2 regions of the Rossellomorea sp. DA94 genome follow, and region 2 is predicted to be linked to the other one. Evidence: riboswitches for the same ligand, from Rfam matches in the RefSeq annotation. Region 2 holds a riboswitch; the other holds the start of a gene.
The links. Region 2 has a riboswitch for glycine ahead of P8596_RS23610 (amino acid permease). Riboswitches for the same ligand answer to the same signal wherever they lie in the genome.

Region 1: it holds a riboswitch for glycine, as region 2 does, so the genes downstream of both, gcvT (glycine cleavage system aminomethyltransferase GcvT) here and P8596_RS23610 (amino acid permease) in region 2, are expected to answer to the same signal.

What each region holds. Positions count from the first base shown of each region.
Region 1 covers NZ_CP122397.1:2,929,691-2,945,255, forward strand. The annotation lists gene P8596_RS15295 (SA1362 family protein) at 1-83, shown strand, start outside; gene P8596_RS15300 (patatin-like phospholipase family protein) at 100-981, opposite strand; partial or broken gene P8596_RS15305 (vitamin B12-dependent ribonucleotide reductase) at 1,088-2,863, opposite strand; partial or broken gene P8596_RS15310 (ribonucleotide reductase N-terminal alpha domain-containing protein) at 3,184-3,978, opposite strand; gene P8596_RS15315 (lipoate--protein ligase family protein) at 4,329-5,165, opposite strand; gene P8596_RS15320 (rhodanese-like domain-containing protein) at 5,376-5,759, shown strand; gene gcvPB (aminomethyl-transferring glycine dehydrogenase subunit GcvPB) at 6,056-7,519, opposite strand; gene gcvPA (aminomethyl-transferring glycine dehydrogenase subunit GcvPA) at 7,512-8,858, opposite strand; gene gcvT (glycine cleavage system aminomethyltransferase GcvT) at 8,875-9,981, opposite strand; glycine riboswitch at 10,079-10,158, opposite strand; glycine riboswitch at 10,162-10,253, opposite strand; gene P8596_RS15340 (DEAD/DEAH box helicase) at 10,428-12,128, shown strand; gene P8596_RS15345 (YqhG family protein) at 12,097-12,888, shown strand; gene P8596_RS15350 (YqzE family protein) at 12,969-13,148, opposite strand; gene P8596_RS15355 (shikimate kinase) at 13,205-13,705, opposite strand; gene comGF (competence type IV pilus minor pilin ComGF) at 14,058-14,588, opposite strand; gene P8596_RS15365 (type II secretion system protein) at 14,488-14,814, opposite strand; gene comGD (competence type IV pilus minor pilin ComGD) at 14,798-15,250, opposite strand; gene comGC (competence type IV pilus major pilin ComGC) at 15,240-15,565, opposite strand, start outside.
Region 2 covers NZ_CP122397.1:4,582,965-4,598,529, forward strand. The annotation lists gene P8596_RS23610 (amino acid permease) at 1-1,246, opposite strand, end outside; glycine riboswitch at 1,385-1,465, opposite strand; gene rlmH (23S rRNA (pseudouridine(1915)-N(3))-methyltransferase RlmH) at 1,585-2,064, opposite strand; gene P8596_RS23620 (CxxH/CxxC protein) at 2,159-2,317, opposite strand; gene P8596_RS23625 (S1C family serine protease) at 2,428-3,672, opposite strand; gene P8596_RS23630 (MBL fold metallo-hydrolase) at 3,873-4,667, opposite strand; gene P8596_RS23635 (two-component system regulatory protein YycI) at 4,673-5,476, opposite strand; gene P8596_RS23640 (YycH family regulatory protein) at 5,478-6,815, opposite strand; gene walK (cell wall metabolism sensor histidine kinase WalK) at 6,812-8,638, opposite strand; gene yycF (response regulator YycF) at 8,645-9,352, opposite strand; gene P8596_RS23655 (peptidoglycan DD-metalloendopeptidase family protein) at 9,570-11,054, opposite strand; tRNA gene P8596_RS23660 (tRNA-Phe) at 11,411-11,483, opposite strand; tRNA gene P8596_RS23665 (tRNA-Asp) at 11,643-11,719, opposite strand; tRNA gene P8596_RS23670 (tRNA-Glu) at 11,838-11,909, opposite strand; tRNA gene P8596_RS23675 (tRNA-Lys) at 11,918-11,993, opposite strand; gene P8596_RS23680 (DUF350 domain-containing protein) at 12,241-12,654, opposite strand; gene P8596_RS23685 (glutathionylspermidine synthase family protein) at 12,670-13,911, opposite strand; gene P8596_RS23690 (hypothetical protein) at 13,913-14,221, opposite strand; gene P8596_RS23695 (hypothetical protein) at 14,218-14,682, opposite strand; gene P8596_RS23700 (potassium channel family protein) at 14,802-15,565, shown strand, end outside.

The DNA of each region.
Region 1 (15,565 bases), 1.7 Mb from region 2:
GTTCGATACGAAAAAAATCCAATGCCAAACTAACCGTAATTGAAGGAAAAAAGAATAAAAAAAACAATCGAGCTTCGTTTTAGGAGCTCGATTGTTTTTTTAATGGGGCCATGTCTGCAAAAAGGCTGCGGCCTTTGTTTTCCCGTATTGGACGAGTTCAATCTTCCGCTCGGGAGTGAGTTCGAATTCAGTGGTGAGTACCCCTTCAGTCGGTATAAAAATAATGTTCTTTTCAAGCTTTCTGGAAATATATCTTGAATCATGGGCGTCTTTCATGGTCGTAAAGAGGGCTCCATATAAATCAATGGCATTTTTGATCGGTTTTTTCGGCTTACTCATCAAGTCGTGACTAAGCTTCACTCCGAGTACCGGCCTTACCTTCTTCACATTTTCCCTGTCAAAGAGCCACATGGGGAAATTACTGAGCACCCCCCCGTCCACCATGAAACTGGTCCCTTCGAGTGAACGCAGTTTCACAGGTTCAAAGAAATAAGGAAGGCTCGCACTCATCCGTATCGCCCTGGCAACGGGAAAAGTTTCTTTTGGTATGCCGTATTTCTCAAGGTCATCAGGAAGGACAAGCAGTCTTCCGTTTGATAAATCCGATGCAATGACACGGAGGGACCTGGGGGGCAGATCGGCAAACGTATAGATCCCCCTCGCTTTCAGCTTTTCCTCCACCCAGCTTTCAAGTGCCGCTCCTTTATATAATCCTAAACGATAATAAACCCGAAACCACTTAAGGATCGGAAGGGAAATGACTGCGTTTGAATCCAACAAGTCTTTCAAATCAAGGTCGCCCATGATTTTGAGTAATTCACGGCTTGAGTATCCTGCAGCGATAAATGCAGCAATCACTGCCCCTGCACTGGTTCCTGCCAGCCTCTTGAATGTGTATCCTTCCTCTTCAATCGCCTGGTACGCTCCAATCATGGCGAGCCCCTTTATACCTCCACCGGAAAATACGCCATCGATGTCCAAAGGCTCCACTCCTTTTAGTGTATTACTACATCTTTAATTCACCTAGAAGGATTTTAGACTAAAAAAAACAGGAGGGGAACCAGTCCCCTCCTGCGCATTTTAATGATTATAGTCCACACTTCAGCTGAGCGCCGCAGTTTGTACAAGTATTGCAACCACCCATATCTTTTACCGTACCTTTACGGCAGACCGGGCATGTATTCCCCACTTCAGAACCGATGGTTACGTCCGTGGAACGCACGTCCTGGATTGTATCCAGTAATACGATCGGCTTTTTAGCGGTCGGAATGTCATGTTGTTCCTGTTCATTTTCATCATCAAAGCTGTTTTCTTCCGCTTTAAGGGTAAGCACCTGAGAATCACGGCTTCCGTCCACATACACGGTACCGCCCTTTGCTCCACCTTTATACAGTCGTTCATATACTTTTTCTACCTGTTCTACCGTATAACCACGAGGGGCATTCACGGTTTTCGAAATGGAGCTGTCGATCCAATTTTGGATGACGCATTGAACGTCGGCATGTGCTTGTGGAGCCAGGCTCATGGAAGAGATAAACCATTCCGGAAGATTGTCTGCATCCGCATCCGGATTTCTCTTCAAGTAATCCTCTACAATATCCGCCTTTACTTCAATGAATTTACCGAGACGTCCACTTCTGTAATAGGTGAAGGAGAAGTATGGCTCAAGACCCGTCGACACTCCGACCATCGTACCGGTCGAACCTGTTGGGGCCACCGTCAGCAGATGGGAATTCCGGATTCCGTACTCTTCAATGTCATGACGTACGTCTTCAGGCATTTTCTTCATAAAGCCTGTTTCCACGAATGCCTTACGCAGGGCCTTCGTTTCTTCATCGGTGCTTCCAGTCAGGAATGGGAAGCTTCCTTTTTCCTTCGATAATTCTACAGAAGCACGATAAGCAGTTGTCGCGATGACTTCAAAGACTTCATCCACAAGCCTGTTGCCTTCTTCTGAACCGTATTCTTTTTCACAGTAGATCAATAAGTCGGCAAGACCCATTACGCCAAGGCCTACGCGTCGCTCCCCGAGAGCCTGCTTCTTATTTTCATCCAGGAAGTATGGAGTCGCGTCGATGACATTGTCCTGCATGCGAACACCGACTTCAACCGTACGCTTCAATTTCTCGAAATCAACGGTCTTCGTCTCTTTATCCGCAAACTGAGCAAGGTTGACGGCTGCCAGGTTACACACTGAATATGGAGCAAGGGGCTGCTCGCCGCATGGGTTCGTGGCCACTACCTTTTGGCCGTATGCTTTCGCATTCGTCATATCATTGGCGTTATCGATAAAGAAGATTCCTGGTTCAGCTGAGTAGGTTGCACACACATTGATCAGGTTCCACAGTTCTTTCGCCTTGATCTTTCGGTATGTGCGAACTTTGTATCCAAGCTTTTCCCATTCGCGCACATCGCCTACATTATGCCATTCTTCATTATAATAGTTCATTTGCTCTTCGTTATAACTTTCCACATCAGGGAAGCGAAGCTCATATTCACGATCGTTCTCCACGGCTTCCATGAAGTCGCTTGTCAGGCAGACGGAGATGTTCGCCCCTGTCAGGAATTCTGAATTATGGACACTGTATGTGCCCCCTGTGCGCAGTTTTTCTTCCGCATTCTTAAGGATTTTCGCATCGAATCCACCATAGCCGGGGATCTGTCTGTAGTTCAGGATCCCTTGATACATCGCTTCCTCTTGTTCAGTCAGCGGGGTGAACTTCAACTTATCCTGAGCCGCCTTTTTGATGGTTTCATCTTCCGTATTTTCAAGAAGATAACGCAGGATACGCGGGTTTTGCATTTTAGAAATAATAAATTCAATAATATCGGGATGCCAATCTGAAAGCATGATCATTTGTGCCAATATGTTACGTTGATTCGTTACATCAACTCTCTAAGTCGCCTTAGAGTTCAGACCATATCTTACACTCATTTGAGTGTCCTCGCACTTCGGAGTCACTCGACTCCTACTCTACTCACTTCCGCCAGATGCAGCGTGCTTTCGATGGTCGTTGAACCTTCTCCATTTCAGAGGAGCTTGGCTGCTGATTGTCTTTATCCACTTACTGTTTTTGAGCATTCACGTTTGCCGTTTCCGGCTGCGTTGTAGCCAGTAAGCCATGTAAAGAGTTTCCAGCAATTCACGAGGTTTGTTTATAGACGAGGCACTTATGCTGTTTTACCACGTCTTGATCCGCCCTGCTCAACTAAGTGAGTCAGTTTCGCGATGTCATCCAGCCAGGAAACGGAACCTGATGATTTCCCGTTGACACCTTTCGCGAGAGTATTGCGTGGACGAAGGGTCGATCCGTTCGTTCCGACTCCGCCGCCGCGGCTCATGATCTCCATCACCTGCTTGCGGTGCTCTGAGATACCTTCGCGGGAATCCTGTACGAATGGCATCACATAACAGTTGAAATACGTTACATCCGTGCCTGCACCCGCTCCGTATAGGACACGTCCAGCAGGAACAAAATGGAGATTCACTAGCTCATGATAGAATTTTTCAAACCAAACCTGTCTCTTTTCAGGAGTTTCTTCCACCTCTGCCAAGCCTGTTGCGTTACGCTTCGCAATTTGTTCATAGTAGACTTCAAGTGGTTTCTCAATGACATCGAGTGTCCTCGAGACAATCCCCGTCTCCATCTCCTCCGGTTTATCGATGGCACTTCTGTACTCTTCTTCGATCCAGACAGATGCTTTTTTCGTTTCCCAATCGATGCTTGAAATGTAGCCCAATCCCCTTGCAGGAAACTTGGGATCTTCCTTGATGGTGAGGACCACGAAGTCTCCTTCGTTCAGTGTGATCTTTTCCGTATCCTTGAACGAATAACGATCGATCATGACCAGACGGGAGACACCTTTGTGTGTAGTAGTCATATCCGGTGTGATGGGATGTACTTGAGGAAACAATCCAATATCCTTATTTAATCTCTCGGTGTTTAATTTCATCGCATTTTTCGACGCAACAGTCATAAAGACAACTCCTTCTATCTCAAATGTTTCAGTTTCTGTTTTCTTCGCTGATATCTTATATCAAGTATTAAGATATCATAGCCATTCTGGAAAAGCAATAAATAAACACAACATATTGTGTACGAAAAATTATTCGACACACCATATATTGTGTTTCAGGTCAATAGGTCATTTGTTTGTCAAACGGTTAATATGCCAATAAAAATAGAAAACAGGAGAAAAGAATAGAAAAACATCTATTAATCCCGCTATTTCTATTAATTTTGAACTTGATATAATATAAAGCACCGTAATCGTTGGTAAAATAGGAAAAAAGCGACAAGCATCGCTTTTTTTCAATAAAAAATTTTTTAACGTTTAAAATTCCACTCATCAGATTCGTATCGTGATTCGGCAAGATCCACAACATATTGTGTTTCCTCTTCAGAGAGCTCATAAGGCTCGAGATGGATATTCAATCCTTCCTCAAAACCTTTTTTGAATGCTTCCTTCGCCATATCCATCGTGACCGGTACTGAACTGATTTCATTCATTGCAACAGCCTTGCTTTTAAATGCCCGCTGCATACGCTCTTTTACCCTGTCGGAGGGGTATTTGAACAGGCTGAACAACTTATCCTCATCAAGGTCCAATAGAATCGAGCCGTGCTGAAGGATGACACCTTTTTGTCTCGTCTGTGCACTTCCTGCCACTTTTCGTCCTTCCACGACAAGCTCATACCAGCTCGGGGCATCAAAGCAAACCGCCGATCGCGGATTCTTTAATCCTTCCCGTTCTTCTGCCGTCCTTGGTACAGCAAAGTAGGCTTCGAGACCAAGCCCTTGAAATCCCTTCAGAATCCCTTCTGAAATCACACGGTACGCTTCTGTGACGGTTCTCGGCATTTCCGGATGTTCTTCTGACACGATGACGCTGTACGTCAATTCATGTTCATGAAGAACCCCTCTGCCTCCCGTCGGCCGTCTTACAAAACCAAGTCCGTGTTCTTTGACAGCGTCAAGATTGATTTCCTTTTCTACTTTTTGAAAATAACCGACAGAAAGTGTCGCTGGATCCCACCCGTAAAACCGGATCGTAGGAGGGATCTTCCCTTCACTGTGCCAATCGAGCAAGGCCTCATCAAGGGCCATATTATAAGAGGGAGAACAATTCCCGGAGTCAATGAATCTCCACGTTTCCTTTTTCATGCAGCATACCTCATTTGCGTCTTCTATTTAATAGCGTTATGTAAAAATTCATCTTCATTCAAGTCCGTTACTAGTCTATCAAATCCAATCGAAAAAACAAAGAAAAACAGATTGGAAAGTCTTTGCTGTAAAATAATAAATTTGTTTTGATTCTTACGCACTTCATGAATATAATAGAAGGTAGCGCATTTGTAGAAAGGAGCATGAATGATGGAAGGATTATATATTCTTTTAGTCGTACTTGGTGGAATCATTATCTATTCACTTTTTACGTTCTTCTATCAAAAGAGAATCGTGAATACACTGAATGAGGAAGAATTTCGAGCAGGATATCGTAAAGCTCAATTGATAGATGTTCGTGAAGCGAATGAATTTGAAAACGGTCACGTCCTCGGTGCACGCAATATTCCTTTGTCACAGATCAAAATGAGACAAAAGGAAATCCGCTCAGATCAACCCGTATACCTTTATTGCCAAAGCGGGCTCCGCAGTGGAAGAGCAGCTCAAATGCTGCACAAAAAAGGGTACCGCAATCTTCACCAGTTACAAGGTGGATTTAAAAAATGGACAGGGAAAGTAAAGCATAAAAAATAATGCAGAGAGATCGCCCCTGGGCGATCTTTTTTATTGCATGCGGTTCGTGAGTGGCCGGGATGCATCCGCAAATGAAACTAAATGGTTTACGGCTGGATTTCTCCTGAAAGCGGCTGGATTTTTTGATCTTTCGGCTGAATTATTGACCAAAACGGCTGGTTTCCTGTTCATTTCCGCTGGATGATCACCCATATCGGTTGGATTCCTCATCACCATCACTACATATCACAGGTCCGTCCCTCAACTAAAAGCCCTGCAGAGATTTTCCTGCAGGGCTTTCGGTGTCAATGGTACGTTTAGCTCTCTTTTGTATAACGGAGTACCGGTTTTCTTGCAGCCAGTGTTTCATCCATACGCTTCACGATGGTTGTGTGAGGGGCTTCCTGGACGATTTCCGGTGTTTCTTCTGCTTCTTTGGCAATTTGGATCATGGCATCAATGAAGGAATCAAGGGTTTCTTTGGATTCTGTTTCCGTCGGTTCGATCATCATGCACTCTTCCACGTTTAACGGGAAGTAAATGGTTGGTGGATGATATCCGAAGTCCAGTAGTCGCTTCGCAATATCCAATGTTCGGACGCCGAGCTTCTTCTGACGTTTCCCACTGATGACAAACTCATGCTTACAATGACGATCGTATGGCAGGTCAAAGTGAGGTGCCAGTCGACGCATCATGTAGTTGGCATTCAGGACCGCGTTTTCCGTTACGGCTCTCAGTCCGTCCGGCCCCATCGTCCTGATATACGTATACGCACGGACATTGATTCCAAAGTTTCCATAGTAAGGTTTTACCCGTCCGATGGATTCAGGTCTGTTGTAATCGAATTCGAACGTGTCACCATTTTTCACCAGTACCGGTTTAGGAAGGTATTTAATCAAGTCTTCCTTCACTCCGACAGGACCGCTTCCCGGACCACCGCCACCGTGAGGGCCAGTGAATGTTTTGTGGAGATTTAAATGTACGACGTCAAATCCCATATCCCCCGGTCTTGCTTTTGAAAGGACGGCATTTAGATTGGCACCATCATAATACAGCTTTCCGCCAGCTTCATGAATGATGGAAGCCATTTCCATGATATTCTCTTCGAATAATCCAAGGGTGTTCGGGTTTGTCAACATCAGGGCAGCCGTGTCATCCCCGACAACGCGCTTAAGATCGTCTAAATCGACGAGTCCATTATCGTTTGACTTCACCGTAACCGTTTCAAAGCCGGCAACCGTTGCACTGGCCGGGTTAGTTCCATGAGCTGAATCGGGTACGATGACCTTCGTACGGTGTGTATCACCATTTGCTTCATGATAAGCACGGATCATCATAAGCCCGGTCCATTCGCCATGGGCCCCTGCAGCAGGTTGAAGGGTGACTTCATCCATACCGGTGATTTCTTTCAAATGCTCTTGCAGGTCATACATCAGTTCAAGGGCACCTTGAACGCTTTCCGGTTCCTGCAGCGGGTTGATATGGGCGAATCCGTTCAAGCGTGCAACGTTTTCGTTCACTTTCGGATTGTACTTCATCGTACAGGATCCAAGTGGATAGAAACCGGAGTCCACACCGTGATTACGCTTGGACAGTGCCGTATAGTGGCGCATGATATCAAGTTCCGAAACCTCCGGGAGTTCCGGTGCTTCTGTGCGGATGTAATCTGATGGAATGAGCTCGGATAAATCTACCTGAGGTACATCCATTTCAGGTAAGCTGTAACCAATTCGGCCTTCTTTAGATAATTCAAAAATAAGAGGTTGATCTTGCTTATTCATGACAATCCCCCAATTCTGCTGCGAATGCGTCGATTTCATCTTTGCTGCGAAGTTCCGTGACAGCCACCAGCATATGCTGCGTTAAGCTGTCATCCATAAGTCCAAGGTCATATCCACCAATCATGTCTTTTTCGAGTAGCTTTTGATTGATTTCTTTGACAGGCCTATTTACCTTTATGACAAACTCATTGAATGATGGTCCTTCAAACGCGACCAGGAACCCTTTCGCTTTCAAGGCTTCTTTAGCGTAATGAGCTTTTTGGATATTCTGAATGGCCATTTCTTTGACACCCTGTTTTCCTAGTGCCGTCATCGCGACGGATGCAGCGAGTGCATTCAATGCCTGATTGGAACAGATATTCGATGTCGCTTTATCGCGACGGATATGTTGTTCACGGGCTTGGAGAGTCAAAACGAAACCGCGGATACCGTCTTCATCAACGGTTTGACCGACCAGGCGTCCAGGTACCTTGCGCATAAGCTTCTTATTCACGGCGAAGTATCCGCAGTGAGGTCCACCGAAGGCGCTCGGGATACCGAATGGCTGTGCATCCCCAATGACAATGTCCGCCCCTAATTTCCCCGGAGGTGTAAGTGCCCCGAGTGCGAGGGGATTTGAGGACACGACGAACATCGCTTTTTCCCCATGTGCCACTTCTTCGATCGCTTTCAGCTCTTCCACACGTCCAAAGAAGTTAGGATATTGAACGATGACCGCTGCAATCTCATCACTCATTAATTTCTTAAGTTCTTCCACATCGGTTACACCATCCGTGTGCGGAATCTCCACCACTTCGATATACTGACCTTTTGCATATGAGCGCAAAACATCACGTGATTCGGGATGGACTGTGCTAGACACTAGGACCTTCTTCCGGCGGGTCTGGCCAGCACTCAGCATTGCTGCCTCTGCAAGGGCCGTCCCCCCATCATACATAGAGGAGTTGGCTACATCCATTCCTGTCAGTTCACAAATCATCGTCTGGAATTCAAAGATGGCTTGAAGTTCCCCTTGGGAAATTTCAGGCTGATACGGCGTATACGCTGTATAAAACTCTGATCGTGATAATACGTGATCTACGATGATGGGCATGTAGTGATCATAGACCCCTGCCCCGAGAAACGATGTATGACTTTTCAGGTCAGCATTCTTCGCTGCCATTTTAGTCAGTTCCTTTACCAATTCCGTTTCGGACTTCGCTTCTTTGATGTTGTAATCCCCTTTGAAACGAACCTGTTCAGGAATATCTTCAAATAGATCGTTAACGCTGTCTACTCCTATTTGTTCTAACATTTCCCTTTGATCCTGCTCTGTCATCGGTAAATAACGATGCTTCATGACCGTCATTCCTCCCCTATTTCTTTGGTCTTTTATAAAAAGGTGTTGATGCCACTTTCGCTTTAAGCTTTTTCCCTCTGATTTCAACCAATACTTCTGTATCCAATGAAGTGAATTCTTTATCAAGCAATGCCAATCCTATATTTTTCTTTAATGTAGGAGATTGTGTCCCTGTTGTGACTTCCCCTATTTCTTCTTCACCTGAAAATACTTTGTAGCCATGACGTGGAATGCCGCGGTCGATCATTTCAATCCCTACGATCTTTCGTGGGGCTCCTTCGTCTTTTTGTTGTTTCAGTACTTCCTGACCGATGAATGGCACCTCTTTATTTACTTTTACAGCGAAGCCAATTCCAGCTTCAATCGGTGTGATGGATTGAGAAAGTTCTTGGCCATAAAGTGCAAGATTCGCTTCAAAACGCAAGGTATCACGTGCACCAAGTCCACACGGCAGTACGCCATGCTCTTTGCCGGCAGCTAAGATCGTCTTCCAGATTGAAGCAGCATCACCTGCAGCACAATAGATTTCAAAACCATCTTCACCTGTATAACCGGTACGGGAAACGAGTGCAGGTTTACCATCTATGTTCACTTCCGTCTGAAATTTAAAAAAACCGATATCACTCAATGTTTGTTCATTTGTAATTTTTTGTAGAACTTCTTCCGCAAGAGGGCCTTGAAGTGCCAATTGCGCCATATGTTCAGAAATATTATTAATTTCAACTTCTTTTGTCTGATGTTCTTTCAGCCATTTGAAATCTTTATCTATATTTGCTGCATTGACAACAAGCAAATAATCATTGTCTTTAATTTTATAAACAAGTAAATCATCGACCGTCCCACCGTTTTCGTAGCACATAGCCGTATACTGAGCGCCTCCGTCTTTCACTTTGGAAACATCATTTGTCATCACTTTTTGTAAGTAGTCAAGAGCCCCTTCACCCTTCACTTCAATTTCTCCCATATGAGAAACGTCGAATAGTCCTGCCCGGGATCGTACCGCTTCATGTTCTTCCTTAATACTTGAGAATTGCACTGGTAAAGCCCAGCCACCGAAGTCGATGGTCTTTCCTCCATACTCTTTGTACACTTCGTATAAAGGTGTTTGTTTTAACTCTGACATGACTTTTCCCCCTTTATTTTCCTTACATGCATAATCCTTAACCACGTTTTATCCCATGAAAAAAGGACAGAAAAACCCCTTTTCATAAAGAAGTTTTCTCTGTCCTTGCACCTGAAAGTTTACCGAAGAACGGCTTTCCCCTTTGGTGGTTTCCTGAGTCGGAAACACTCTCCAGAGTTGCGTCCAACAAGAGTCTTTTTGCCTGAGAGATTCACACTTAAACGTGCTTGCTCCTTCGGCGCTGTATGCACAGTCTCTCCCCTTGTCATCATTCGCCAATATTCCTTGAAACAATTGGTCATACTAGAAATATACAGAAGAAATGTTGTAAATGTGAATGTTCGGATTTTCGAGTTTTTCTAACAATTGAAAATCTATTTTCATCCTACCATTAAATACGAGTTTTGAGCAATCATTTTTATAAGAATTAAGGAGATGTTTTTCAGATGAATGTTGAAGTTATATTTGATGAAGAGTGGGGAGAAGGTCTCGAGAATTTAATCGAAAATGATGGGCCATGGGGGAACTGGGAACTTTATAAGCTCGCCATCGAATTCGAGCATCATCTTGCAATTCCGAACTTTGAAGGCCTGCAGGCTCCAAAACATTTGGCAAACGTCACTCCGCTCCCTCATCAGCTGGAAGCAGCGAAACAGGTTGTGGAAACGATGAATGGAAAAGCCATCCTTGCAGATGAAGTCGGACTCGGGAAGACGATCGAGGCAGGATTGATATTAAAAGAGTACATGATTCGGGGTTTAGTAAAAAAAGTATTGATCCTTGTTCCTGCTTCCCTCGTTTCTCAGTGGGCGTATGAATTGAACAGCAAATTCTTCATTCCTGCCGTGCCCCAGAGAAAGAGCTATGTGTGGGATCAATGTGACATCGTAGTCTCTTCCATGGACACTGCTAAAAGAAGTCCTCACCGGGAAAAGGTGTATGAACAGGATTATGACCTGGTGATCATTGACGAAGCTCACAAACTGAAAAATCATAAAACAAAAAACTATGAATTTGTGCAGAATCTAAAGAAAAAATTCTGCCTGCTTTTGACTGCCACACCTATCCAAAATCGCGTAGAGGAAATCTTTCATCTCGTTTCCCTATTAAAGCCGGGGCATCTCGGCAATGAATCAGGATTTACTGACAGATATAAAAAAGGAGATCGTTCGCTTCAGGAGGATGAACATTTAAAGAGCCTCATAAACAAAGTGATGATCCGTAACCGCCGTGGAGATACAGGTATCGAATGGACAAAGCGCCATGTAAAGACGGTGTTGATCGATTTCAATGAAGCTGAAAGGGATCTGTATAACAGTATCGATCTGCTCAGGGGGAGATATGATGACTGGGCCAATTCAAGTTCCTTCTCCCTTTTGACTTTACAAAGAGAAGCATGCAGCTCACGCGAAGCTGTTTTTTACACCCTGAAGAATATGCTTGAGAAGAAGGAATCACCTACCCCGGGCTTTGAACAGTTGATTGGGACACTGATGAAAAAAGTAGAAAATGTCACGATGAACTCCAAGGCTCAGAAAGCATTGGAAATCGTACAATCCATCAATGATAAAGTGATTATTTTCACCGAGTACCGGGCGACACAGCTTTATCTTCAATGGTTTTTGAAGCAGCACGGAATCAGCTCGGTCCCATTCCGTGGTGGATTTAAACGTGGTAAAAAAGACTGGATGCGTGAATTATTCCAGAAGCATGCCCAGGTGCTGATCGCCACCGAAGCCGGCGGGGAAGGAATCAACCTTCAATTCTGTCATCACGTGATCAATTTCGACCTACCCTGGAATCCTATGAGGCTTGAGCAACGAATAGGCCGTGTGCACCGACTCGGCCAGACGGAAGATGTTCATATTTATAACTTTGCAACTAAGAATACTGTTGAGGAACATATCCTGAAGCTTCTGTATGAAAAGATCAATCTTTTTGAGCGGGTAATTGGTCAATTGGACGAAATCCTGACCCGCCTTGATTTCAGGGATTTTGAAGAGCATATGACAGACATCCTCTCCTCCTCCCGTACAGAAGGGGAAATGAAAATCAAAATGGAAAATTTGACGAGTATGATTCAATTCGCCGAACAATTAAAGGAGGAGAAATCAAATGCAGCAGCACGAAATTCATCGATTTCTTGAGAGATACTTCGTCGCCAACGGCTGTGATATGGTTGCGAACGGCAATGGATATATGACCGTACAGCTGACCATCGACTTGGATAAAGAGCTAATGAACCGACCGTTCTATTGGCATTATCTCGAAAAGACAGGCGGGACACCAAACCCAATGACATTATCTCTCGTCACCAATCCCGACCAGGCACCGGAAGATATGAAAGGAGAACCGATTCACTTTGGTTCACCGCGTCTGCATCAGATCTTTCATTCGACACGAAATTTGGCAGGGTATATCCGACTGTATGAAAACAGGTACACTCCAAGCGGACAGCAAACCCCGCTCCACCCATGGCTGGGCCTGAATATTAAAATATCCTATCAATCCAATCGAAAGAAAGACAGCATAAAGAGCATCGGATTAAACCTGATCAACGGCGTCATAGAAGAGGACTTTCACTCTTTATTGTTATCCAAAAACCTGACGCCGAAGATTCCGGACTTCTCATTCACTTTGACACCGATCATCAAACCGAAAAGCGGAGTCAACCGGATTCAGGCTTATCTTTATGAAGAAATCAAAAGGGAGCCCGTCGAATGGGCGGAACAAGCGAGGAAAACCTGGGATGAGGACCTTCAACTTCTGAACCATTTCTATGGAGATCAGGAAGAAAAGCCAGAATCTTATTTTCTTGAACAGCAGGCGTTAAAAGAGCAGTATGAACCGAAGATCACCATCGAAGTCATAAACGGCGGGATTTTTTATCTGCAACAGTCGAAATGAGGATTCAGGGGGAGACAAGCTTTGTTTCTCCCCCTTTTGGCTATTAAAAAAAGGACTACCATAAAGGTAATCCTTATCCACTATTTGTTTTTCTTGAACATGATCATGAAAGCATATGGGATGATGCCGAACCACCTGAAGAGAAATGGTTCCCGCTCATTCTTTCTCTGCTTTTTTAATGTCTTACGTTCATGGGGTGATTTTTCATAATGCTGGACAAATGTTTGTGTTATGAACTTAACATAATCATTTACTGACATAAAAGCACCACCTTCCGCTTTTATCAGTATTCCCAATAGAACGGAAATTATACAGCTTAACTCTTGATGAAGGGCAATATCGCTTGAACCACTTCATCGACTGATTTATGATCTGTATGAATGGTTACAGAGCTCCCATCTTTATACAGGGGAAGACGACGCTCAAAAAGGTCCAATAATTTGCCCTTCGAATTATTTTGTACCAGAGGACGATCCTCATCTCCTTCAAGCCTTTCCCATAGTGAATCAAAAGAGCATGTTAAATGGAAAACAGAATCGTTCTGCCTTAGAAATTCCCGGTTCTCCTTTCTTTCCACCACTCCCCCACCAGTAGTGATAATGACTTCTTCACTTTTCAATTCATTGAGCACTTTTGTTTCCAGATCCCTGAAATACGATTCACCATGCTGAAGAAAAATATCTTTGATTGCCTTTTTTTCTATCCTTTCGATGTATTGATCCATATCGATCACCGGAAGATTCAAAACATCTCCAAGACGTTTTCCAATCGTCGTCTTTCCTACCCCCATAAAGCCAATAAAGAAAATCGGTTTCATATTCTACTCCCAACGTGTGATTTGTTTTGTTTCCCTATTATACACAACCGTCGAAGGAAGAAAAACCTTATTATCCCGTGAGAATGTCAATTCCAACTGGACTTCTTGCGGGTTTAGCATCTGACTGGTGGTCATGACCTCACCAAATTTGGTTTTTACATTCCCTGAAGGATGAGGTCCATTCTCGATTTCAAATAAGATCGCGCGGGAGACACTGACATTTCTTTCCTGAATACTCTTCATGTTAGAGAGATACTGATACTTACTTATAAACAAGTCTTTTGATGCAAAGGCTAAAACCAGTACAATCATCAATAGAAGCAGCGTATATGGAAGAATAAACCCGTTATTGTTAAGGTGAGAATCCCCCCTCCGCTGCTGAAAAGGAAAAGAAGTTCCCTTCCACTTTTTCCCCGCCTTCAAATTCCAGATCCAAATGCACCCCCTGATCGATGACATTAAACGTAAACCCTTCCACTGACTGAAGGACGATTTCATGACCCCTATTATTCACCCTCCTTCTAATGGACTGATTATATTTTTCATACAGTATCGTTTCCCCGTCCATGACGAAGGAGAGTTGATTGGACATTACATTTACATCCTTTGCCTTCCTTAATTCATCTCTTACACTTTCATGAAATAAATTCCATTCATAATAGCGGGGAGGAACCAAATCATGCTCGATCGTCGAAAAACCTTTCATCATCAGGGGAATACTGAGGGAAATCATACAAAACAAACTAAAGCTTAACAGAGCCTCAATCAATGTGAACCCCTTCTCATCCATCCGCCCCGACGCACACTTCACGGATGGTCCCTGCGTCTTCATCATAGCGTACACATGCTTCACCACTCCCCCCGTTTTCCCAAATGAGCTCATACCCGACCCCCTTATAGATTCTTGAATGATCGACAAACTCATGTGTAACGATTGCCTCCTCCACCCCTTCCCGAAGGAATTTCAATGCTTCCACTTCACGTTGGAGCTTTTGAAGCCCGGACGCATAATGAATGAAGAAGGGGATGAACAAGCCGCACATCATGAGGATACAACTAAACGCTACCAGTGTTTCTGGTAATGAAAAACCCTTAGTATTCCTGTACATAAAATCTCCCTTGACCAATTTGGAACATCAGATACATATTGACATCTCCCATTTTAAAATTCACCCTGCCAAATTGATTTGTGTTCCCATCAGGATAAAAGGTGATTTCCTCCAAGCTGTTCGTTAAGGCTATCTGTACACCGGCAGGAAGTTTTCTCGACACAATCGTTTGACTTGCTCCTGTTTTGGCAACGTATTTATTTGTATAAGGATAAAAGATAAGCAATGTCGGGACTTGATGATTGATACTGTAACTCTGGATCTGGTAGAGGTCTGATTCGAGCTGAGAAATGAACAGTTCCTTTTCAGTATGGTCTTTTAACGGAACGATGGAGAAACCAACCCACGATAATAAAATGGTAAAGATCAATAAGACGATGAGCATTTCAACGAGGGTATATCCCGCTTCAGCTTTTATCCCTTCATTAATCAGCAGCCGTCACCACCTTCCCTTCAGCATCGATGGAGATGGTCCTTCCGTCGGGACAGGCTTTATAGTCATCGTTCAGATAACCATCTGCAACAAGGGTATCAATGGTCACTGAATCTGTATTCCCATCCATCTTATACGCTTCAATCTGCCCTTCCACCATATGAACGAACGCTTCACAGCCTTTAGAATTGATGGAGTTACTCTGATTGGTCACATTCGGGATCGTGATAAAAAGCAAGACGGAAATGACGAGCAAAACGATCATCATTTCGATTAATGTGAATCCTTTTTCATTTTTGAGCATACTTTTCCTCCTGG
Region 2 (15,565 bases):
TAATCACAAGAATAGCTGCAAACATCGTGAGCACTGCGTAATTTATCAAAGGAGTGAACGGTGCTTTAAATGTAGATTTCTCGTGTAAGTGCGGACGGGTTTTTTTATACTTAATATGACAGATCAGAATGATACCCCAGACCCAAATAAAGCAAATGGCACTTATCGTGGTCACGATACCAAAGGCCTGTTCCGGTATAAGCTTACTTAACAAAGCACCGACCGATATGACCAGTGTGGATAGGAATAACCCGTTACCCGGTACATGGTTTTGATTTAGTTTGGAAAAATGAGGTGGTGCCTGATGATCTTTACTTAAATGATACAGAATCCGGCTGGTAGAAAACATTCCGCTGTTACAAGCGGAAGCAGCTGACGTCAAAACGACAAAATTAATGACCCCTGCCGCCAAAGGAATCCCGACCAGGCTAAAGGTTTTCACAAACGGACTTTCTGCCGCATTCAGTTCCATCCATGGATTAATGAACAAGAGGACGGTAAGAGCTCCCACATAGAAAAATAAGATTCTCAAAGGGATTTTATTGATGGCAGACGGGATATTTTTCTTCGGATTGGACGTTTCCGCTGCCGACACTGCGACTAATTCCACACCGACATAGGCAAAGATGACCATTTGGAATGAGAGTAAGAAACCTGATATTCCGTTTGGAAAAAATCCGCCATGCTCCCAGAGGTTTTGAACCGTAACAGCCCCCGCTTCTGTCTGGAGCCCCATCACTAGCAAAACGACGCCAAGGGCAATTAATCCAAGGATGGTGATGACCTTGATTAAAGCAAACCAAAATTCCAATTCCCCAAACAGCTTGACCGTTAATAGGTTCAGTCCCAACAATATGATGACACAGATGAGGGCAGGGACCCATTGCGGGATATCAAACCAATATTTCACATAAACACCAACAGCGATCACATCGGCCATCGCCGTCATGATCCAGCAAAACCAATACGTCCAACCTGTAACAAAGGAGAACCGGGGACCAAGATACTCTTCTGCAATGTCTGTCAGCGATTGAAACCCTGCTTTCGATAACAACAACTCCCCAAGCGCCCTCATCACAAAAAACAGGGCAATACCCACAATCAAATATGCCAAGATGATAGAGGGACCTGCAAGCTGTATCGCCTTACCGGAACCTAAAAATAGTCCCGTACCAATCGTCCCCCCGATGGCGATCAGTTGAACGTGCCTGTTTGATAGATCCCTCTTTAATTCTCGTTGTTCCAACCTTAACTCCTCCTTACAACCAGTATAAATAAGCATAAAAAAAAGAGATTGGAAGGGCTCCAATCTCGTGGTCATAAGAATAACAAATACAATTTATCATGCTAATAATAAATATTACCTGCACGCCAAATACATATCCGATACTCTTCTGTCCTTTTGCCTGAGATAATGAACCCTTCGGCGCCGCGGATCTCCCGCGGTCTCTCCAGAAGCTGCTCCTGCCATGGGATGATCCATAGCAATCATAGCTTTCTATTAATTATATTTTTCGCTTAACGTTTCACTGTCGAATAGTTGATAATTTTAAGGGGTGTTGTGGATTTTGTCAACAGAAGGGATTATTTATGATACGGTTCCCCCCGATTAATCCGAAACGCCCGATAAATCTGCTCCACCAATATCAACCTCATCAGCTGATGCGGAAAGGTCATCTTCGAAAACGAAAGCGTCTCATTGGATCTCTTGATTACGTCATCACTCAAACCCAATGATCCCCCGATCACAAACGCCACTTTACTTTTACCGTAGGTTGCAAGCTTATCCAAGTTATCGGCGAGGTCTTCTGAAGAACGCATTTTCCCTTGAATGGCAAGGGCAATGACATGATGATCGTGTGAGATCTTCGCTAAGATCCGTTCACCTTCTTTATTCTTCACCTGCTCCATTTCGGAGTCACTCAATACTTCTGGTGCCTTTTCGTCTGCCAACTCTACAATTTCGATTTTTGCGTACGCACCGAGACGCTTCACATATTCGCCGATGCCCTGTTTTAAATATTTTTCTTTCAGCTTTCCAACCGTTACTATTGAGATGTTCACTATCCACACTCGCTTTACAAACAATTTACAAACACGTTATCCACAGAAATTATCCACATATCCACAATACCTGTCTTTATATGGTATGGGAATATTAGTTCGCCACTATATATACGGCGTTATTCCCACAATATTCACAGGTTGTGGATAACTTTTTGTCTTCAGAAAGCTCCGTTAGTTGAGGCGCCACCTCATGCTCATCGACGACAATATCCATGGCCAATTCTACATGCTCCAAGCAGCAGTAAATCATGTCTTTTCCTCCCTAAATGTAGTTTATATACTTATCCACAATCATCATATCATGTAAAGAAAAAGCAGGAAAGGGCGCATTGCCTTCCTGCTTTTCACTTTATCCACATTCTATAATCGGGATTCATCCGTCAGTTTCATCGTGACTTCTTTCTTTTTACCATCTCTGTAGAAGGTGACTTTCATTTGATCGTTCACTTCTTTTTTATTATATAGATGCTTCCTCAAGTCAATTACATTCTGGACCTTCTCACCGTCTAGCTCGGTGATGACATCAAGCTCTTGTAGTCCTGCCTGCGCAGCAGGTGAATTCGGAACGGTTTGTCTGATCATCACACCATAATGGATATCCTTCGGCAGCTTCAAGGTTTCCTGCTGGTGATAGGCAGAAATCTGATTGACATCTTCCAGTGTCACACCCATTGCAGGACGCTTCACTTCTCCGTATTGCTCAAGGTCTTCAATGATAGGTCGAGCAGAATTAATCGGGATGGCAAGTCCGATTCCTTCCACCGCTTCCTGGGCGATCTTCATGGAGTTGATGCCGACCAGCTGACCTGAAATATTGATAAGGGCTCCACCGCTGTTACCAGGGTTGATGGCTGCATCGGTTTGCAGAACCTCTGCGTTCCAATCCTCCATCCCGTCCTGATTGATGTCGACAGGAATCGTTCTCTCCACACCTGAAACGACACCCTGCGTCACGGAACCTGAGAATTGAAGTCCAAGGGGGTTCCCAATGGCGATGACAGGCTCACCCGCTTTGAGCTCATCCGAATTTCCAAACTCGGCAATATCGTCATCCTTGATCTTGCTTCCCTCGATTTCTATGACGGCAAGGTCTGTCCAAACGTCAGTACCACGGAGTTTAGCAGGAACCTTTGTACCGTCTGCGAGGGTGACCTCCAATTGGTCAGCCCCTTCCACAACGTGATTATTCGTCACGATATAGACCGTTTTTCCTTCTTTTTTATACATGACCCCTGATCCCGTTCCTGCCTGTTGGTCCTGGGTCTGCCCACCACCCTGACCCCAGAAGCTTTGGGATTGGATATTCGTGATTCCGACCACGGAGTCCCCGGTCTTTTCAACGGCTTTCGTCACATCCGTCGTCACATTGACTGACACATTCTTGGTGGTTCCATTATGATACGTCTGATCCGTTTCTTTCAAATCTTGATCCGGTTGGACCGAATAAGGTAATATATCAAAGTTTGTCAGTTGAGGAATGGCTACGATTACGAGGATCGCCCCAAGGATTACTCCCAATAGCCCCGCCAGGAACATTCCTCCCCGATTTCCCTTTTGCCTGCCAGTCCTGCCTTCAGAATTATGATCACCATCATAATATCCCATGCGTCTTCATCCTTTCTAACAGCTATTCCTTTTGTTATTTTATCTTTACAAGCCCGATTATAGTCAGATTAAATTAAAAAATGATGAAAAGATGGTAAGAAATTTATTAGGTTACTATTTATGTAAACAAAAAAGGCGAAGACAGAAGCCCTCACCTTTTTCATACCTTTATAAGAGAAATCATAAACATTTGAATCGATTTAAATCGCAACTAAGGGCGTTGGTACTTTAGGGTCCGTATCAAATAGATCGATTTGTTCTCCTACCAGGATTCCCTTTGATTCGAGTGTTTGGGTGACACTCATTCTTGCGAGATCTTTCATATTGTTATCAAGGCTTAAATGAGCCAGGTAAATACCCTTGGTGTTATCACCCATCACTTCACTCATGGCAATGGCCGCGTCTTCGTTGGATACATGACCGTAATCACTCAGGATCCGGCGTTTGATATTCCAAGGATAACGGCACATCCTGAGCATCCCTACATCATGATTGCTTTCAAATACATAGGCATCGGCATTTGAAATGATCCCTTTCATCCGATCGCTGACATAGCCCGTATCAGTGACAAGAACAAGCTTCTTCTCCCCATGATGGAAAATATAAAACATCGGTTCTGCAGCATCATGTGATACACCGAATGACTCGATGCTTAAGCCCCCGAAATGCTTAGCTGTTTCCATATCAAAAGAAAACTTCTGCTCTGTATCAATCTTCCCCACAAGACCGTCCATGGCGTTCCACGTCTTATCATTCGCATAGATCGGCAGCTTGTACTTCCTCGCCAATACACCGATCCCCTTAATGTGATCACTATGCTCATGGGTGACCAGAATCCCCGACAAATCTTCAATCTTCCGGTCGATCTGACTGAACAATCCTTCCATCTGCTTGCCGCTCAATCCGGCATCGACAAGAAAGGAATGCTCCTCCGATTCAACAAATATCGCATTTCCCGTACTGCCGCTTGCAAGTACACTAAAATGCATCGTCATATCTCTCACTCCAATGTTTCTTTTTCCGGTTTGGTGACCTCTACAATCTGTCCTTCTACGGCATTGATAAATAAATCTTCTTCTTTGTCCCCTGATTCCACGACAAAGTGCCAGGTTGGTGCAAGGACCTGGGATTCCTCGGACAGGAACGTCCAATACCCCAATTTCGGTTTATGAACCACACTATCCGGACTGATTTTTTGATTCGTATAAAGGCCCTGCAATGCTACAAAGGAAGGAATGATGGATTTATCTTCCCCAAACTCACTCAGATCCTCAAGCATGGACTGTTTATACGATACAATTTTATTATCATTATTGACGGTAAGGACGATCTTTCCATTTGTATTATTGAATAACTGCCTTCCCCGATACGTCTGATAATACGTGATCGTCTGTTCTTCCGTGTTGTAATCCCAGAAGCTGTACTTATCGCCATCAATGACCTCGTTCTCCATGAAATCATTTAAATCATCCGGTGAAAAATCCTTATCTAATGAAACAGGTTCATCTAACGTTGAATGAATCGTACTTTCGTTAATAACGGTAACGTCTTGGTCCTTTAAGAGACTGATATCTTCATCCTTAAATTTCTTTGATTTAGCCTGTATATATTTTTCTTCCGTTGGATCCTGGGATAACGTTTTTGGATATTTAATTTTGTCCGCCTTTAATTTTTCCTCAAAAGTAGCCTGACTAAGTGTTTCCGGGTTGCTTTCTGAGACTTTATTTATAAAAAGGGACATCAAAAAGATATCTAATACGAGAAAAACAATGATGAAAATGCTTTTCGTTTTACTCCAATCCATTTTATAGTCCCTCCTTGTCATCGACGGATAATCTCAACCAATTACCATCGTATTTATAATACCAGGAGGGTTCGAAATTCAGTTTTCTGCTTTCATTGGGGTCTCTGGTCATTTTATACCCAACGGCAATATCCTCTACATAATCAAGGTCGATCGAATCCACTTGATTCAAAGCATAGATGACGGAAGAACCTGATGGTAACAGGACTTCAGCCGTATCTTTAAACGAGAAATCTAGTTTAAAGTAAGGCCGACTGTATTTATTGATACCGTTCTGACCCCATGTTTGGGAGACTTCAGCCATCCCGTTATCGTTGAAGACAGGGTGGTTTTGCAGAAAAAGGCGATAAACGATTTTATTTTCATAAGGGCTGATGGAAAAGAGCTGATAATCATCCGTCCAACCACCATGATCATTGACGAACTCCATGCTCTTTTGTACGAGCATGGCAGGTGAGGAGCCATCATCCTTATCCTCAGAAGGATTAACGAACGAGAAGGTATTGTGATTCTTATCCACCGTCAATATGGAGGAAACGTCCATAAACGTCACAAGATCATCGACTGAACCCATATTTACACTATTGGGATCACTGAATAGCGCCTGTTTATATTCTTCAAGGGAACTTAATTCCGTGTAGTAATAATAACTGACATAGTCCTCGGCATCTTTGGGTAGAAAAATGGTTTTCTTTTCATTTATCGGTTGTTCCACATATTGACGATAAGCGCTGTTATATAATGCTCTTTGCACGAAATTCCGTTTAAACGAGTCGAGGCTGGCAAGGCTCACTTGACATTCATACACAGCCTTCTCCTCTTTATCGTCACTTACTGTAATAAAGAAAATGGAGCCGGAATCACCATTTGCGTTGTGCAAATCAATGATAATTCGATTAAACGAAGCCGTGGAAACATTTTTGTCCTCCAAATTCAAACCTTGACTGAAGACAGATAAGGGGACGATGTCGGGAAACACCAGTTCAAACTTATCTTCACCCTGAATAAGAGTATTGATTTCTTGAAAACTATACTCGTTTGATACATTTTTAATTTCAAACAGGGACCACTTTCCCAACTGTTCGGTCACTTTATTCATTTCGGTCTGGTTTGTAGTACCGACTGTCTTGTTTCTTCCATGATAAAAGAGCTTGTAAGGTCTAATAAGGTGGGTATTCAACTCGTTATCCTTAAGCTTTTCCCCGACTGAAACATCATAAGCACCATCACTGTTGATCGTATCGTAACCTGGTGAATAGGTCCAAAGGTTAAAGGTAAGGAAGACACTTATGCAAACAAGTACGGTTAAGACTATCGATTTTATTTTTTCATAATTCATGACCAATCATCCTCTTGTGTGGAATCATATGGGAGGGTAAATACGATTGTCGTCCCTTTGCCTTCTTTACTCTTCGCCCACACATCGCCACCGTGTGCTGATATCATTTCTTTCGCAATGGCAAGACCTAATCCAGTACCGCCCATTTGTCTCGTACGGGCTTTATCTACACGATAGAAACGTTCAAAAATCTTCTCCAGATTATCTTTCGGAATCCCTAACCCCTGATCGGATACGCTGATCTCGATGAATCCATCCTTTTCTTTCACCGTAAAGGTAATGGTGCCGCCTTCTGGTGAATACTTTAATGCGTTGGAAATGATATTATCCAACACTTGAGTGATCTTATCCTGATCGATTTCTACAAACATCGCTTTATCCGGCAAGAAGCGGTTAAAGGTAACATTTATATCTTTCGTCATTTCAAATCGATCAATGATTTTATGGAAAAACAGGATGAAGTCCACCCAATCTTTATTAAAACGATAGTCTTTGCTATCCATTTTTGATAACTGAAGGAGGTCATTTACGAGACGGATCATCCGCTCAGTCTCGTTCTGGGTCACGTCAAGAAATTGAGGGGCTATTTCCCTATCCTCCCATGCTCCTTCTGCCAGTGCCTCCAGATAGCTCCTCATCGTCGTCAAAGGAGTCCTGAGCTCGTGGGACACGTTGGCGACAAATTCCCGTCTCTCTAAATCTATCTTCTCTTGTTCTGTAATATCATGCAAGACTGCTATAAGGCCATTTACGAAGCCCGTCTCTTTTTGGATAATAGAGAAGTTCGCGCGTAATATATACGGTTTATCCTTTGTACTGTAATCCAAAATGATAGAGTCCTGCTCATTCGATAAGTCATCGAATGTATACTCCTCATCCAGTCCCAACAACGAAACGATCGGTTGAGAAACGACTGTTTCACGTGAAACATCCAGCATATCAGCAGCAGGCTCATTAATGAGAATGACCCGACCTTTTCGATCTGTCGCAATGACCCCATCCGTCATATAAGACAACACTGAAGAAAGCTTCCTTCTCTCCCCCTCAGTCGTTGCCTGGGCTTCTTGAAGACGCTTCGTCAGATTATTAAACGTAATGGCCAACTGACCGATTTCATCGTATCCGTAGACCTTTACCTTCCTCGAGAAGTTACCTTTTGCCATGGCTAAGGCCTGCTTCCTCATATCCGATATGGGCCTGGTAACGGTTTGGGCCAAAAGGACACCCAAAACAGCCGTTATCGCTAGTGCAATAATGGTTCCATTCGTGAAGATCTTATTGATTTCACTCATTTGATCATAGACCGTTTCGATTTCCCCGGCGATATAGATGGTCCCGATGACTTCGTTGTTCGACTCAATCGGTTTGGTGTATACCCATATCCGGTCCTTTGTCTTATCATCAAGGTAGATATCGTCGTCACCAAATCCGAGTGCAAGGGCTTTTTTAACCTCTTTTTCCGCACTGATCTGACCGACCAGACCTTGATTATTGGGATCAGAGGTCCCCTCAATCCTGGCTCGGCTATTGATGACCCTGATTTCAGCTATATCGGATGTTTTACTGCTATCATCCAATATCCTGTATATATCCTCCTGAAGGGTGGGATCGTCCTCGGTCCTTTTTTTTAACATGGCTTCTTTGACGGTATATTCTAATAAGTTCACTCTATTGGTAATAGAGGTTTTAAAGTTCTCCACCAGCTTCTGCTCCAATTCCCGCACAAAATAAACCCCGATGATTTGCATGGCGAGAAGGATGAGCAGAACGTAGATCAGAACAAATTTCAAATGAATCGAACGGGTTAAGCCAACTTTCTTCATTACATATTACTCCTGTTCAGGATTTCGTAAGTAATAACCTACTCCTCTACGTGTTACGATCCAGGTAGGGTGACTTGGGTTATCTTCAATTTTCTCGCGAAGACGTCTGACAGTAACATCGACTGTACGTACATCCCCGTAGTAATCATAACCCCACACTGTTTGAAGTAGATGCTCACGGGTCATGACCTGTCCGATATGTTTCGCCAAGTAATGAAGGAGTTCGAACTCACGGTGCGTCAATTCGATTGTATCTCCCCGTTTTGAAACAACGTAGGCATCCGGATGGATCGTTAAGGATCCGACGGTGATTTCATTGTTCTCATCCTCGACAGCTTGCTGCGCCCCGTGCTGGTGGCGTCGCAGGTTGGCTTTCACCCTGGCAATCAATTCACGTGTACTGAACGGTTTGGTCACATAATCATCCGCCCCAAGCTCCAGTCCCAATACTTTATCGATTTCAGAGTCTTTCGCTGTCAGCATGATGATCGGCATTTCATACTTCTTCCTGATTTCACGGCACACTTCCATTCCATCACGGTTCGGAAGCATGATATCAAGAAGGACAAGATCCGGCTTGATTTCCTCAGCCATTTTGACGGCTTCATCACCGTCATACGCGCAGTGGACCTCATAGCCCTCTTTCTTTAAATTAAACTGTAATATATCTGCAATTGGTTTCTCATCGTCAACGACTAATATCTTCTTTTCCATATCAATTGATCTCCTTTAGAAAAAAGTAATGGATCATATAAAGTTGTGATTAGTATAGGATTCTTCCTTTAAATTTATCACTTTCTCCATATTAATTCATCTTTAACTCTATCATACCCTTTATTTCAATGCTTGTTGAACTATAATCTAAATATAACAAAGGGGACTGACAAATAAAATGATTGTGTCAGTCCCTTGCTTGATTCCCTCTATAAAATTACAGTACATCCAATGGATTAATCAATGATCCATTTTTGAAAATTTCAATATGAAGATGAACACCTGTTGCTTCACCCGTTTCTCCCATGATCCCGAGTTTCTGTCCTCTTTCCACCGTTTGGCCGGCAGAAACAGAGATGGAGTCTAAATGCGCATAAAGAGTTCTATATCCATTTCCGTGATCAATGATGACCTTATTTCCATAACCTCCATCGTCCCAGCCTGCTGATACGACTCTTCCGTTATCAACGGATTTGATGGTACGGTCACTTGGACGGGCGATGTCGATGCCCTTATGCATTTTCCCCCATCGCTGGCCTTGCTTGGAAGAAATATATCCGCCATTCGTCGGCCATGCAAAGCTTCCCGATCCTCGTGAAGGAATGGCTTTCGTCCCTTTGACCACGATATATTTCACCGGATCTTTTAATTTCTTTTCTTCTTTTACATTTTTAGAGATTTGAGAACCATTTACCTCTGTTGTTTCGAAGGTAACGGATTTCTCACCATCCTGCCCCTCTTGCTTCACTTTCGTATCGCCCTTATTCATAGAAGAGTCTTCTTCTACTTCTTTATCGTAAGCAATCTTTTCAATCTTATTTGCTTCCTTCTTAACGAGTACGTGAACAAGCGGCTCGTATACAGTAACGTTTAACTCCGCACCAACCTTAAGTGCATCGCCCTCTTTCAATCCTTCATTTAACTTGAGTAAAGTACCGGTCGTTAATTGATGCTCTTCGGCAATCGCACTAAGAGAATCGCCTTCTTGAACTTTGTATTTCTTCTCTTCTAACGCACCTTTTTTAAGAAAATCGGCCGCTTCTTCAGGGGACATCATTTCTTCAGGTTTTACCTGCGCCTTTTTAACGTCTACATTCTCTTTGAAAGAAACTTCTAACAAACGTGTTTCATTTTCTTTTAAAGCGGGTAAAGAAGTGGTTGAAGAGTCCTTTTTCCTTGCTTCTAATTCAGCCAGCTCTTCATCGGAAACATAGTTAAGCTTAAAAGCTTTTAAAGCTTCTTCAGCCGCCTTTTCGTCTTTCACATACGCAACCGGCTTGTTATCGACAACCAAAGCAAATGCATTTGCTTCGATTGCTACAGATTTATTTACGTTTTCAATGACTTGTTGATTGTTGGTTTTGACAGCTTCAAATACATTCTCAGGTATGTATGTTACTTCATGATCAAAATCAACCTGGTAATCACTGTATTCCTTCTGAGCCTTCTCAAGCTTCTCCTCCAATACCGCCTTTACTTCGTCCTGACTTGTAACGGCACCTACATACTCACTATCCATGTACACATGATAGATGGTTTGCAAATCTTCTTCAGACCCCGTAGCGGCAGCAGAAGAAAAGGTTAAAGTGGTAAGGGCGAGGGTGGTGATCCCTACTCTCTTCACTAATTGACTTGATCTATGTCGAATATTAAGTTTTTTGTATTTGTCTAAAACGGGTGAAAACTTCTCTCCAAAACTCATTGACTTGCCTCCTATAAACTAAAGCAAAAATCCCAGTTAACGGTAGTTCATTAAGCCTAATTTAGTCGAATTCTATAAAATTGCTACTTTACTAATTTACCATAATTCGACGAAAACCGGGACGCAGAATCATGATTGTAATATAACTGTATAATTTATCTGAAAATATAGTTTCGACTTTCGGGCAATGATCCGCGTCATAATGGGAATGATATGGGTCTAAGGATGTATTTTCGATTGAAATAGGGTTGGTAGAAATTAGAGGATTTTTGTTGTTTTATGTTACATGAATATTACAAGAGGCATAATAAAAAAGTACTACGAGAGTCTAAGTCGTCGCAGTACTTTTTGTGTGATGGCTCAGGACGGAATCGAACCGCCGACACATGGATTTTCAGTCCATTGCTCTACCAACTGAGCTACTGAGCCAAATAGTTTTCGGCTTCCGCTAAGCTTCGAATCTCTTCGTCAGCTCACTCAGTCACATCCTCACGTATGTAAAATACGCTCCGGTGTTCCTTCGATCGCTTCCTCGACCTTCTCGCTTATCGAAACCCTTTTCCATTTCATGAATATCAGATATGTAAATGGCGGTCCGGACGGGACTCGAACCCGCGACCTCCTGCGTGACAGGCAGGCATTCTAACCAACTGAACTACCGGACCAGAGTTTTTTGCGCTAGCAAAAATAACTATCATTACTTTGCTCTTGCAAAAAATATGTATTCTATTTCCATATAGTATTGCCTAGTAAGCCAGCAGTCTATCATTAAGGAAATAAAAATGACCCATACGGGATTCGAACCCGTGTTACCGCCGTGAAAGGGCGGTGTCTTAACCGCTTGACCAATGGGCCGTAAAAAATGGTGAGCCATGAAGGATTCGAACCTTCGACCCTCTGATTAAAAGTCAGATGCTCTACCAACTGAGCTAATGGCTCTCTAAGTATATATAAACACGAATCGAAGGCTTGATCAAAGCCTCTTTCGTGACAACGAAATTAATATTATCACAGTATGATTGTCGAGGGCAACAGTTTTTTTGGTTTTTTTGTCGAAAATTATTTCTCGGGGAATAATTTGGTCAAACCGATGATTTTTGGGAATGTAATTCGTTAAAATGGACGCCATCCCCCTCCACAAAAAAAGACCCGCCACCAAAGCAGCAGATCTCCGTTTTAAACAAAATCAATAAGTCAAACTAGCCGCCACTACCCATCCTACGACAATCGACGCGGAGAACAGGCTGAATCCGATAGCAATGTTTCCTTCTTCCACTTTCTTAGCAAGATTTGTGCGTGGAGTCAGGACAAACTCTATGATCCAGTAGGCAATGACCTGGGTCGCAATTCCGATCAGACCCCAGATGAACGCATCAAGTAAATTAAGACTGTTTGCCCACACGGTGTAGATGACGATGGCGAGTCCGATGGCTTTTCCCCATAGTTTCAAGGCTACCGCAATGTTTCCTTCTTTGATTAACTTCGCTTCTGAGAACTTAGTAGTGAAGGCGAAGATGGTGATGCCGAGGATCATGAGTCCAAGGCCGGTTCCCACGTGGGCCAGAAAGCTGAGTAATGCTTCACTTGTTATGATTTGCATATGTTTCTCTCCTTTTTATCTCTCCTGTATTCCTACAGGCAGAAAGTATGATTCGTTATCGGTGATGGCATTTCCGGCTCTGATCCCGATTGCGCCGGGATTACCGTTTATGATGAAGCTTCCGACCATCAGGCTTGCTTCCTTTTCCCCTTCATCCGTTGTGATCACTGAGACGGGAAGGGGGCAGAATTGTTGATAAACAGGCAGAGTCTGTTTATACGTTTCGTTTTTGTCTTCCAGTAGCACCTTACCCGTCGCTTCCAGTATTTTGACTGTATCTCCTTCACGACCGAATACAGGTTTTTGTACGTACGTCATTCCACACTCCTCAAACGTTTCAGGGTCAAGGTACGTTGGAAGGAAGTAGCGCTCAATCCACTGATGTTCTTCCTTTGTGAAAAAGGTGCTTCCTTCTTCATGAAGCCCCCAAATGAGTGCCTGCACCCCTTTTGATTGAAGCAGAAAGGCAGATGGCGGATTCAAGACAGCCAATTTCTTATCCAACACCAGTTCCATCAGTTCCTGTCCGACTTTATCGTTCGTCAGGGGATCCTCATCCTCGACGAGATGCTCGATCGGATACGTTTGACGATATAATACATCGATTCTCTCCCCATCCGGTGTAAAAAGCCCATCGTTGCGTATTTGCAACTGATCAAGGCTCACATACTCTGAAGGGACGCCCGAGAGATCCTGTATATACTTCGTTGTCAGGTAGTCTTCTTCGTGATCGGCATGGGAGGTGAACACGATCTTTGCGTCTCCTCCCCTTTGAAGTGACTTCCAGGACGATAAAAGAGCCCTTTTCAACTCTTTGGATAATTGTTCTTCCATCCCTTCATTCGGATTCGCATAATCGAAGTACTCACAGACCTTTTCATTCACATGATAAAGCTCTTTGATGAAAGTTGGAGTATCACTATTGAATTCTAATAGTTTCATATCTCCATTAGATACGACGAAATCAAATCTCCCAATGATACATTCTTGAGGGACGGACTTACATTTTATATATGAGAGGGATTCTTCAGGGTACCCCAGTTCGAGAAGGGTTCCATCATCCAGCTCCCGAAGAAGATCTGCCGTCTTATCAAAAATGGCGTAGACACGCTTCGATGCTTCTTGAATCGCCATGATGTTGTTTCTGGGTATCAGATGGATATCCAATAAGGAGTATTCCATATCATATAAATCGTGCCAGAACTCCGGGATGCCATTGTAAAATCCTCTTCTTTTCGCTTGGTGAGAGATTGGCATATTACCCTCCAAATCCACCTTTAGAGCCACTTCCAATTCCTGATTTGTAGCTTTTAGAATAAGATTTATAGCTTGGTGAGCTTTTCAGCCCAGATTTATTTTTATAATATCTTCCTCCATAGAAATAATGGCCGTAATGGGAAGATCGATCATCATCACAATAATACGTACCGCTGTCGTCATCCCAATCCCAATCGTCACAATCTACATCCGTCGGTTCCGGCGGGAGGTCCTGGTTCCCGCAGCCGCTCACCGATATTGCCATGACCGAGGCGGCAACACCCGCCATCATTTTTTTTGTTTTGTTCATCTACTTTCCTCCTCCAGCTTATATCCCGTTGCCTTTACATATAGAAGATATACATAGCGATCCTCATCTATTTCAGCAGAGTCGCGTTCCCATTCAACTCCGTCTATATAATAATAAACAGAACCGATGACGCTTAGAATATCAAGATGATAATCATGATGTTCTATTTTCAGGATAGGATTATTTTTCCGGTGATTGAGCTCACGAATTTCAAGTACCAATCGTTCCGGTGGAAACAAAGGGTCATTCAACGGTTCTTCCTCATAGGTTTCCACATAAATGACGAATACGTTGCCTTCTATAGAAGAGGAAAGCTGCCGGTAAGTGATCCCTTCCTTTACGAAGAACTCACATTCCCTTCTTGAGAGAATCTGTTCAAGCTCAATATCGGGGTAGTGATAAATGGGATCGAAGGCGTCGTTTCCTTTTCTCAATCGATACTCTAATATCGGTTCTTTCATTTCCTGGCATCCTCCTACAATGATTTCTTTAAACTATACGAACCAGTAAGGAAAAGGTTTCATTTTCCAGAAGTTCATTGGTATGATTGAACTATGATTTTTCAGAAAGGAGGGTATGTATGATTATTTTCCAAAGGATTTGGAAGCAGATCACGAAGATGGACTTCGGTTTCATTTTTCTATTATCACTGATAATCGTCCTGATTGGAACCTTTGGCAGTCATTTTTTGGAACCTGAGACATTTCCATCACTGTTTGACGGATTCTGGTGGACGATGACGACGTTGACGACGGTCGGGTATGGAGATTATTTTCCCGTTTCGGTAGGAGGGCGGATGCTTGGAATCTTCCTCTTTATCTTCGGGATTGGGATCATCGGGGTATTGATCAGTAAAACCGTCGATTCAATCACCACGTTTCAGAAATTCAAAAGGGAGGGAAAGCTAGTGTATACATATGAAGATCATTATATTTACATCAACTGGTCCAAAAAGACGGAAAGGGCAATTGAAGAGATCCTTGCCCATGTGCCCGATGCTGAAATCGTCCTCATCGACATGCTTCCCATCACTCCGATCGAGCATGAGCAGGTCCATTTCATCCAGGGGGATCCATCAGATGAAAATGTGTTATTGAAGGCCAATATCTTTGAAGCGAAGCGGGTCGCCATTTTCTCTGATTCTAAAATCGAGGACCCTTCCCTTGTAGATGGGAAGACTTTATTAATCGCTTCAGCTGTCGAAGGATTATCCAAAACCCATCAGCGAGAAGTCCATACAATCGTGGAAGTATCGGAGGATCGTCATATTCCAAAATTCCAGCATATCGCCGTAGAGGATTTCATTCTTTCCAATGATTCAGTCTCACTTCTGATGGCGAAAGC